4 regions of the Mammaliicoccus sp. D-M19 genome follow, and region 3 is predicted to be linked to each of the others. Evidence: riboswitches for the same ligand, from Rfam matches in the RefSeq annotation. Region 3 holds a riboswitch; each other region holds the start of a gene.
What was found. Region 3 has a riboswitch for thiamine pyrophosphate ahead of LQ675_RS10110 (thiamine phosphate synthase). Riboswitches for the same ligand answer to the same signal wherever they lie in the genome.

Region 1 (2,207 bases), on a different contig from region 3:
GATATGGATATTACTTGAATCCTTGATATTATAATCTTTAATACGTGGTGCATTAAAAAGTATAAGTAATCCAGTAATCAAAATAAATATACCTATAATTCGACTAAAATGAACTTCCCAGCTTTTTTTCTTTATAGCCATGTTCTTCACCTCATTGAACATTATAATTGTTTCATTTTCAATTGTCTTTAATTATATTGAAAATCAGTCCCAAGTACTAGCAAGAAGTTTAAAACTTATATGTAGTTGGGTATATAATAATATCATAAATTTTAAAGGAGTGTTATTATGACTCATAATGATAAGCATAAAGAAGAAGCAGAAAAAGCTAAGAAAAAAGAACAAGAAAATAAGCAAGACAACAACAAAGGTCAAGATGAAACAAAAGAAAATATACAAGACACATTCGAATAAATAAATTTCATTATCGTGCCTAGTCGGGAGCGAAATCACAATTTGCGATTTCGCTCCCGATTTTATTTTGAATTTATTTTAATGACTTACAAATCATTTATTTAAGAAATTAATTTTATTTTTATGATTTACTATTGACAAAAAGATTAATAAGACTTATCGTATGGATAACAAATTAATAAATGCACTAGGGGTGTTTTGAAACTGAGACAGACATGAAAAGGTCTGAACCCTTTGTACCTGATCTAGATGATACTAGCGTAGGAAAGTGTTCGTAAATCATATAATATTCATTTTTAAATGATAACAATATTTTTGTGCGCTTCTATTTAGATATAGGAGTGCACATTTTTTATATAAAAGGAGAATTTAACATGTCAAAAAGATTAACGTTATCAGATATTTTAGTAACTGTATTAATTGGTGCTTTGTTTGCAATCATTTATAAGTTCTTATGGATACCTTATGAAATTTTAAAACCACTTGGTCTACACTTAGAACAATCTGTATATGGTGTATGGTTTATTGCAGCAATTGTCACTTATTTAATTATTCAAAAGCCTGGTGTTGCCATTCTTGCTGAATTTGCTGCTGGCGCTGGAGAAACAATTGTAATGGGGCAATTCGATATTCCAACATTTATATATGCATTATTACAAGGTTTAGCTTGTGAAATCATCTTCCTAGCTGTTCGATATCAATCAAGAAAATTATCAGTTGCAGTAATAGCTGGAATGGCTGCAGGTATTATTACGTTACCAATTGATTGGTTCTATAATTACTTAGGTGACGTTGCTTTATGGAATGTTATTTTAATGTTTACGATTAGAATTTTAAGTGGTGCAATCGTTGCGGGTGCATTAGGCTATGCAATTGTAAAAGCACTTGACCAAACTGGTGTTACGAAATTGTTCAGACCAGCATCTAAAAAAGATTATGACTTATTATAGGAGTTATTCAATTGTTATCACTAAAAAATTTAAGACTAAAGTATCCTGATGATGAACGCATTATATTTAAAAATTTAAACATCAATATTAACGATAAAGAAAAAGTTCTGTTACTAGGTCCAAGTGGATCTGGTAAAAGTACATTATTAAATATATTAAGCGGTATTATACCGAGATCGATGGACATACCGATGAAAGTAGATTCAATCAATATCGATTCACTTCCGGGTGTTATTTTCCAAGATCCAGATACGCAGTTTTGTATGCCTGAGATTAAAGAAGAATTAGCATTTGTGCTTGAGAATATGAACATCGAACCTGATAAAATGGACGGATTTATAAAAAATGTCATGAAACAGGTAAATTTAAATGCTGACCCTTCACTAAAAATCAATCGTTTAAGTGGTGGTATGAAACAAAAATTAGCGATTGCTTCTATATTATTACAAGATACAAATACGTTATTTCTTGATGAACCGACAGCAATGCTTGATCATCAATCAACGACTCAACTATGGGATTTGATTATGGATCATTGGACAAATCAAACCGTTGTAATCGTGGAACATAAAGTTGATTATATTTGGAATTATGTTGATAGAGTCATCGTGATGAATGAAAATGGTGAAATCACACATGATAGTACACCTCAAGATATATTAGATCATCATACAGACATATTAAATGAATACGGTGTATGGCATCCTAACTCATGGCGATATGCCCCAAAATTAACTAAACAGACTACTGAGCACAATCCGTTGTTAAATATAGAGCAGTTAGATGTACTACGTGGCTCCAAAAAACTATTTAGTATAGATGAATTAACGATTTCAAGTGGCG
Region 2 (2,207 bases), on a different contig from region 3:
TACTGGAACACCATTTCCATGCATAATTTCAGCATATTTCTTCATATCATAAGCTTTATCAGTCGTAATCGTCCCTATATTAAGAAGAAATGCTCCTGCTGCTTTTGAAAATTCTTCTGCTTCTTCAGGTTCTTCACTCATTGCGGGGCTTGCGCCTAATGAAATTAAACCATTAGCTGTAAAGTTTTTAACGACATCATTTGTATAACATACGATTAATGGACTATTTTCTCTAATATTTGTTAATTTACTCATAATCTAATCCCTCTATCTTTTGGTATACAAAGTGGTTCACTGGACCTCTACCTTTGCCTATTTCAGGTGTATATTGAATAGCTAACGTAATAAATCGTTTAGCTACTTCTACCGCTTCCTCAATTGAATGACCTTTAGCTAACTCTGCTGTTATCACTGCACTAAATGTACAACCTGTTCCATGTGTATGTTTCGTACTAAATCTTTCACTTTTCCAGCTTTTCACGCCATTCTCAGTAAATAAATAGTCGATTGCATCCCCGTCCAGATGTCCACCTTTTATAACAACACCTTTAGATCCAATTTCATTTAAGAAAAATGCACCAGCTTTATTAATTTCTTCTTCAGTTTGAATTTTAAATCCAGTAATATCTTCTGCTTCTGGAATATTAGGTGTAACAACTGTAGCTAATGGTAGTAATATTTCTTTAAGTTTCCCTTTCCCTTCATCATCCATTAGCGCATCACCACTTTTAGCAACCATTACTGGGTCAATAACATACGGCTTTCCAGATTGTTCAATAAATGGTTTAATCGTTTGCATCATTTCTTCTGATGCAATCATGCCTGTTTTTATAGCATGTGGCACTTCATCATCAAAGACACTTTTTAATTGGCTTTCAATAACTTCAACAGGTAAATGGTAAACATCTTGTACACCTAAACTATTTTGTGAAACGATACTTGTAGCAACAGCCATTCCATAAACGCCTGATGCATGAAATGATTTTAAGTCCGCCATAATACCCGCTCCACCACTTGGGTCCGTTCCAGCAATTGTTAATGCTATATTCGGTTTTTTCATTGTAATCCACCTCAAATTTATATTTATAATTCTATTATTCATAACTTCATAAAAAATGACCTCTTTCATAAGAAAGAGGTCAATTAATAGTTGTAAAAACGTTCATCGACCACTTTCCTACGTTGGCATTATCCAAATCAGGTGTTAAGGGACTGAATTTAATCATCTCAGCCAAATGGCGCCCCTAGCAGTCACTCATATATTCAGTTTACTTAAGATTATCAAATAGACGTATTGTGGTCAAATTAAAAAATCGCCTAGGATATTTCCTAGACGATTGGATTAATTAATTTATAACCACTTTAGATTAAAGTGTATGGCTTACCACCATCCGTTAGCTTGACGGAAAGCAATAGCAGCTGATTCTGAACCGTAACGGTTTTTAGCGTAGTTTAACATACCTTGAGTTTGTGTAGCTACTGATCCAGTACCCCAAGATTCTTTAGTTTGACCAAGACCTTGGTAACCATTTGGACTTACTGCATTTGGATTACCACTTGATTCTGGTAATACAATCGCATTCCACATAGCTTCTGAACCACCAGCAGCTAAGAATTGAGCTTTAGTAGATCCACCAGTGCTAGCTGTTGAAGTTTGAGTAGTTCTAACTTTTTGAGCTGGTGCTTGGTATGATTGTTGAGCTGGCGCTTTATATGTTTGTTGAGCTGGCGCTTTGTATGATTGAACAGGCGCTTGGTAGCTTTGTTGTTGAGCTGGAGCTGCAACTTGTTCTTGTGTTTGTTGAACTGGCGCTTGTTGTGCTACAGGCGCTTTAGCTGGCTCAACTGATTGAGCTGGAGCTTGTAATGATAAAGTTTGTCCAACAATGATTAGATCTGAAGATAAGTTGTTCCATGCTTTTAATTGAGATACAGTTACATCGTATTTAGATGCAATTTTACCTAAAGTATCTCCTGATACTACAGTGTATTCTGTAGTTGATTCTGAACTTTTCTCGTTAACCTTGATTACTTGGTTAGGGAAGATTAAGTTAGATTTTAAACCATTTTCTGCTTTGATAGCACTTACTGAAGTACCGTATTGTTGTGAAATACTACCTAAAGTATCACCAGATTTTACTGTATGTGTTGCTGCATCGGCTGTAGCTGTTACCCCTGTAGTAACTGCAACTGCCGCAGTTGAAACT
Region 3 (2,207 bases):
TAACACTTTTCTTCATTAATTATGCCTCTTTTCAATTTTTTATTGAACATAAACGTAGCAATTAATAACATACCTGCAACAATTGGAAGGACTGTAATCATTACCGGTGTGCCTGCGCTCGTTTGAGGATTTTTCACATCTTGTGAAGAAGTTGCAGATCCATTAGTTGGTGTACTACTATTTGAACTAGAAGATGCTGCTGTTGAATTCTTTGAAGCATCACTAGATGAAACTGCCGCAGCTTGGCCAGAAGGTTCTTTCACATCAAATGTGATTTTGTATTTGTTATCGTATAAGAACGGTTTACCATCGACTTTTTCATTGATATAAACATCAATTGTTCCAGCAAGTTGGCCAAATGTAGAATTCACTTTAAAGCTAGACGTTCTAACGTCTGAACCTTTGTCTTCACTTACGATACTTTCAGCAGAACCATCAACTGTAATACCTTTAATCCAATGGCTGTGATTCATCGTTAATTGAAGTTGCTTTTCGCCATTCTTAACTACTAACTTACCTGGTTTATTAAAATAATCATTTGCAATCGAAACATCTGAAGTACCATGTTTCAATACTGTGTAATCAACGTCATAAGTACCATCCTTAACATCAGCAGAAGCCACCTTACCTACGCCTACTGATAATAAAATAAGTACTAATAACCCAATATTTAAAACTTGTTTAAACCTTTTCATAATATACCTCCTTTGTAAATTTCTTGAAATTCTCCTTCCACCTTATAATTTAATTGATAATAGTTATCAATGTCAATATTATTTTCTATTTTAATAAATAGTTAGTTATCAAAATTTTATTTCGCAAAATTTAAAAATTAATAGAATGGAATAATTTGGGTTGTAACTAAATAACATATAAATTTGAACATTCTTACTTTTATATGTACAATGGATGTAATAACTGAATAAATGTCCACTGGAAGTGCCTTATTATAGGCTGAGACTGAAGTAGTGACTTCGGGATTCCTTGAACCTGATCCAGTTCATACTGGCGTAGGAAAGTGGCGTATATAAGCTTACTTATACTTATAATTAAATTTTTACGCTATTTTTCTATCCAGAAAAATAGCGTTTTTTATTTGGAGTGATTTCATTGTTTATTGCTGTTACACCGTATAAAGACTTAGATGTTGATGATTTAGAACATTATATAGAGATTGCAGAAGAGATTGATTTGTTATTACTGAGAGTGCCTATGACACATGATGATCTATGCTGGGCGTTTGATTATTTATTAGCAAATGGCTTTTCGCAAACGAAATTAATGATTCATTCTGATATGACCATACTTGAAAAATATGATTTAAATTTTATTCATTTTCGTGAAGATGACGTGCAAGCATTTGAATTTAAAAAGCTTCACCCTCATATATCCGTTAGTATGTCTACACATTCAGTTGAAACTGTGAAACGCGCACGTGAGTGGTCTTTAGATTTCGTATTCTTTGGTCACGTGTTTGAAACGTGTTCTAAAGATGGTCTTAAACCAAGGTCTTCTAAAGACATAAAGGATGCAGTATCTATAGATATTCCTGTTTATGCAATTGGTGGCATAGATACGCATTCTATTAAGTCGTTGCCTCATGGCTTTGAAGGTGTTTGTGCAATATCATTTTTCAGAGATCGAAGTTCGCGTGAAATTCAGTTATTAAGAGAGGAGTGGCTTGCATATGTATGACATGTTAATTGTTGGCTCTGGCGTCATGGGGATGTCTATTGCGCGTGAATTAGCCCTTAAAAATGATTCGTTGTCTATCGCTGTGATAGATCGAGATGTTCCTGGATTACACGCATCTTATAAAGCTGGTGGGATGTTAGGTGCACAAAATGAATTTATTGAAGATACACCCCTTTATCAACTTGCATTACGTTCGAGAGATTATTTCGAATCACTCAGTCACACGTTATATAAAGAGACGAATATCAATATTGATTATCAAGCACACGGTTTAATTAAAATGGCCGCATCACGAGATGATATCGACAGCTTAACTGAGCAATATCGTTTTTTAAATAAACGTGATCGTTCAGTTACTACATTAAATAGTCAATCACTTCGTCACCTTTCAAATCATACGATTTCCTATAATCATAAAGCGATTTATATTCCATTTGATGGCCAAATTAATGCCAATCAATATGCTAAAGCTTTATTGAAATCTATTGAGTATAAAGGAATTGAACGCATTT
Region 4 (2,207 bases), on a different contig from region 3:
CCATTCGTTGCATGATCGAGGGTTAAAATTTGTCTAGCCGCAGTATAAGGGTTTGAAAATGAACTTGATATTGTTGAAACTAAACCAATATGTTTTGTAACTTGTGATATAGCAGTCAAGTTCACAATTGGATCCAACCAGAATGCTGGTAATTCACTATCTGATTTTGCAGGGAATGATTGATTATCTGCAAAGAACACAGCATCTAATAAACCTCTTTCTGATAGTTGTGCTAATGATTGATAATAAGAGATATCACCAATCTGTTCAATAGAGGAGTCTTCCATAAGCCATGCTGCTTGATGATGGCCACATCCATATAATAAGACACCAATATTGAGTTGATCGCTTCTTAAATTACGCATTTCTATTCTCCTTATCTCTCTTTTGGAATTCTAGTTCATTGTTAAGCCACCATCTACAGTATAATTTTGTCCAGTTATACCACTTGCTTTATCAGAAGCAAGAAAGCTCACCATATTTGCGACATCTTGTGGTGAAGTGACTTTTTTAAGAGGTGTTGATTGAGCAATTAAGTCAAACACTTCAGGTGTTGTCACAGAGCTGGCATCGGTCGTTTTGAGTAGGCCACCAGAAACAACATTGGCTGTAATGCCATGTTGACCTAATTCAGCAGCGATATTACGCGTGAAGCCAATTAAACCAGCTTTCGCAGTTGTATATTCGTGATAAGGTACGACAGGATTTTGGAATAAATTCGTACCGATGCTAATAACCGCACCTTGTTTTCTTTCAATGAATTGAGGTGCAACACTTTGCACAATATTAAATGCTGCTTTTAATGTGCCATCAATTTGTTGTTGATAGTCTTCCCATGCAAGGTCGACGAATGCTTTTTGTTTTACTGGGTCAAATTTAAAGTTAACTAAGGCATTGTTGACGACGACATCAATTTTTTCAAAATGTTTCGTACCTTCATCAATTAACTGATCAACTTCAGCGCGATTCGTCACATCCGCTTGAATAGCAATCGCTTGTTCTGCTCCAATTTCAGCAACTAACTGTTCTGCTAACGCTTTACTATTATGATAATTAATGATGACTTGATGTCCTTCAGATGCTAATGTACGTGCGATTGTTGCGCCTAATCCTCTACTACTACCTGTTACTAATATTGTCTTTGTCATATGTAACACTCCCATATAGAATTTTAAATAAAAAAATACACAACCTTCTCGTAAGAAAGTTGTGTAAAAACAAAGATATTTATAAAAAGGGCATAGTCATCCCTATAAATTCATTTCACAAACACTTTCCTACGCTAGTACGATCTAGTTCAGGTTCAAAGGGTTCGAGTTCATCCTCATCTCAGTTAAAAAACACCCCTAGTGCATCTATTTAATTACTATCAATGTATAGTTTTTAATAATCGATGTCAAGTTTGTATAAATGTCAGTTGCAAATGATAGGAAAAATCGGTTATGATATAAAACGTATTGATTACGATTTATAAAATGAAGGTGATAAGATGAAGTGGACGATAGTAGGTGGTGGCATCCACGCTATAACGATAGCATTAGAATTAAAAGTTAAAGGATTAAAAAATAAAGACTTAACAATTATTGACCCGCACGATGTGTTCTGTCATCAATTTGACCATCGAACACAGAATATTAGTATGCCTTATTTAAGGTCTCCAATCGTACACCATGTTCACCCAAATCCTTTTCATTTAAAACAATATTTAAAGAAAATGGACTATGCAGGTGGAATTTATGGTAAGTATAAAAGACCAAAAAGAGATATGTTTATGGACCATACAGCGGAACAAGTTGAATATTATCGATTACATGAATGCCATATTAAAGACACTGCTGTAGATATAAAGAAATATAGAGATGATTGGTGTGTCGTATTGGAATCAGGGGAGATGATATATACACAGAATGTCATCATCGCATCAGGTTGTAATCATAAGCCAAAGGTTCCAGAAATGTATGAGCATGCACCAGATGTACAACATATTTTTGAAGATGCAAATATTCAATTTAATGAAAGTTCTCACGTTGTTGGAAGTGGGATATCAGCTGCACACTTAGCGTTAAAATTAATTTATCATGATGATGAAAAACATGTGCATCTATGGACGAATAAGCCGTTAGAAATTCATGATTTTGATGCTGATCCAGGATGGTTAGGACCTAAAAATATGGCAAGTTTTTCAAAAGTGATAGATCCAGAAGAAA

Region 1: another riboswitch for thiamine pyrophosphate. It lies ahead of LQ675_RS01760 (ECF transporter S component); the one in region 3 lies ahead of LQ675_RS10110 (thiamine phosphate synthase).
Region 2: another riboswitch for thiamine pyrophosphate. It lies ahead of thiD (bifunctional hydroxymethylpyrimidine kinase/phosphomethylpyrimidine kinase); the one in region 3 lies ahead of LQ675_RS10110 (thiamine phosphate synthase).
Region 4: another riboswitch for thiamine pyrophosphate. It lies ahead of LQ675_RS12535 (3-oxoacyl-ACP reductase); the one in region 3 lies ahead of LQ675_RS10110 (thiamine phosphate synthase).

The regions. Positions count from the first base shown of each region.
Region 1 covers NZ_JAJNHW010000001.1:333,002-335,208, forward strand. Annotated here, with positions in the region: gene auxA (lipoteichoic acid stability factor AuxA) at 1-141, opposite strand, end outside; gene LQ675_RS14950 (hypothetical protein) at 289-414, shown strand; TPP riboswitch at 594-698, shown strand; gene LQ675_RS01760 (ECF transporter S component) at 789-1,364, shown strand; gene LQ675_RS01765 (ABC transporter ATP-binding protein) at 1,376-2,207, shown strand, end outside.
Region 2 covers NZ_JAJNHW010000003.1:22,092-24,298, forward strand. Annotated here, with positions in the region: gene thiM (hydroxyethylthiazole kinase) at 1-255, opposite strand, end outside; gene thiD (bifunctional hydroxymethylpyrimidine kinase/phosphomethylpyrimidine kinase) at 248-1,060, opposite strand; TPP riboswitch at 1,158-1,256, opposite strand; gene LQ675_RS15080 (aggregation-promoting factor C-terminal-like domain-containing protein) at 1,382-2,207, opposite strand, start outside.
Region 3 covers NZ_JAJNHW010000004.1:90,009-92,215, forward strand. Annotated here, with positions in the region: gene LQ675_RS10100 (NEAT domain-containing protein) at 1-16, opposite strand, end outside; gene isdC (heme uptake protein IsdC) at 1-695, opposite strand, end outside; TPP riboswitch at 926-1,034, shown strand; gene LQ675_RS10110 (thiamine phosphate synthase) at 1,111-1,695, shown strand; gene thiO (glycine oxidase ThiO) at 1,688-2,207, shown strand, end outside.
Region 4 covers NZ_JAJNHW010000008.1:32,157-34,363, reverse strand. Annotated here, with positions in the region: gene LQ675_RS12540 (NtaA/DmoA family FMN-dependent monooxygenase) at 1-365, opposite strand, end outside; gene LQ675_RS12535 (3-oxoacyl-ACP reductase) at 396-1,148, opposite strand; TPP riboswitch at 1,258-1,358, opposite strand; gene LQ675_RS12530 (NAD(P)-binding domain-containing protein) at 1,490-2,207, shown strand, end outside.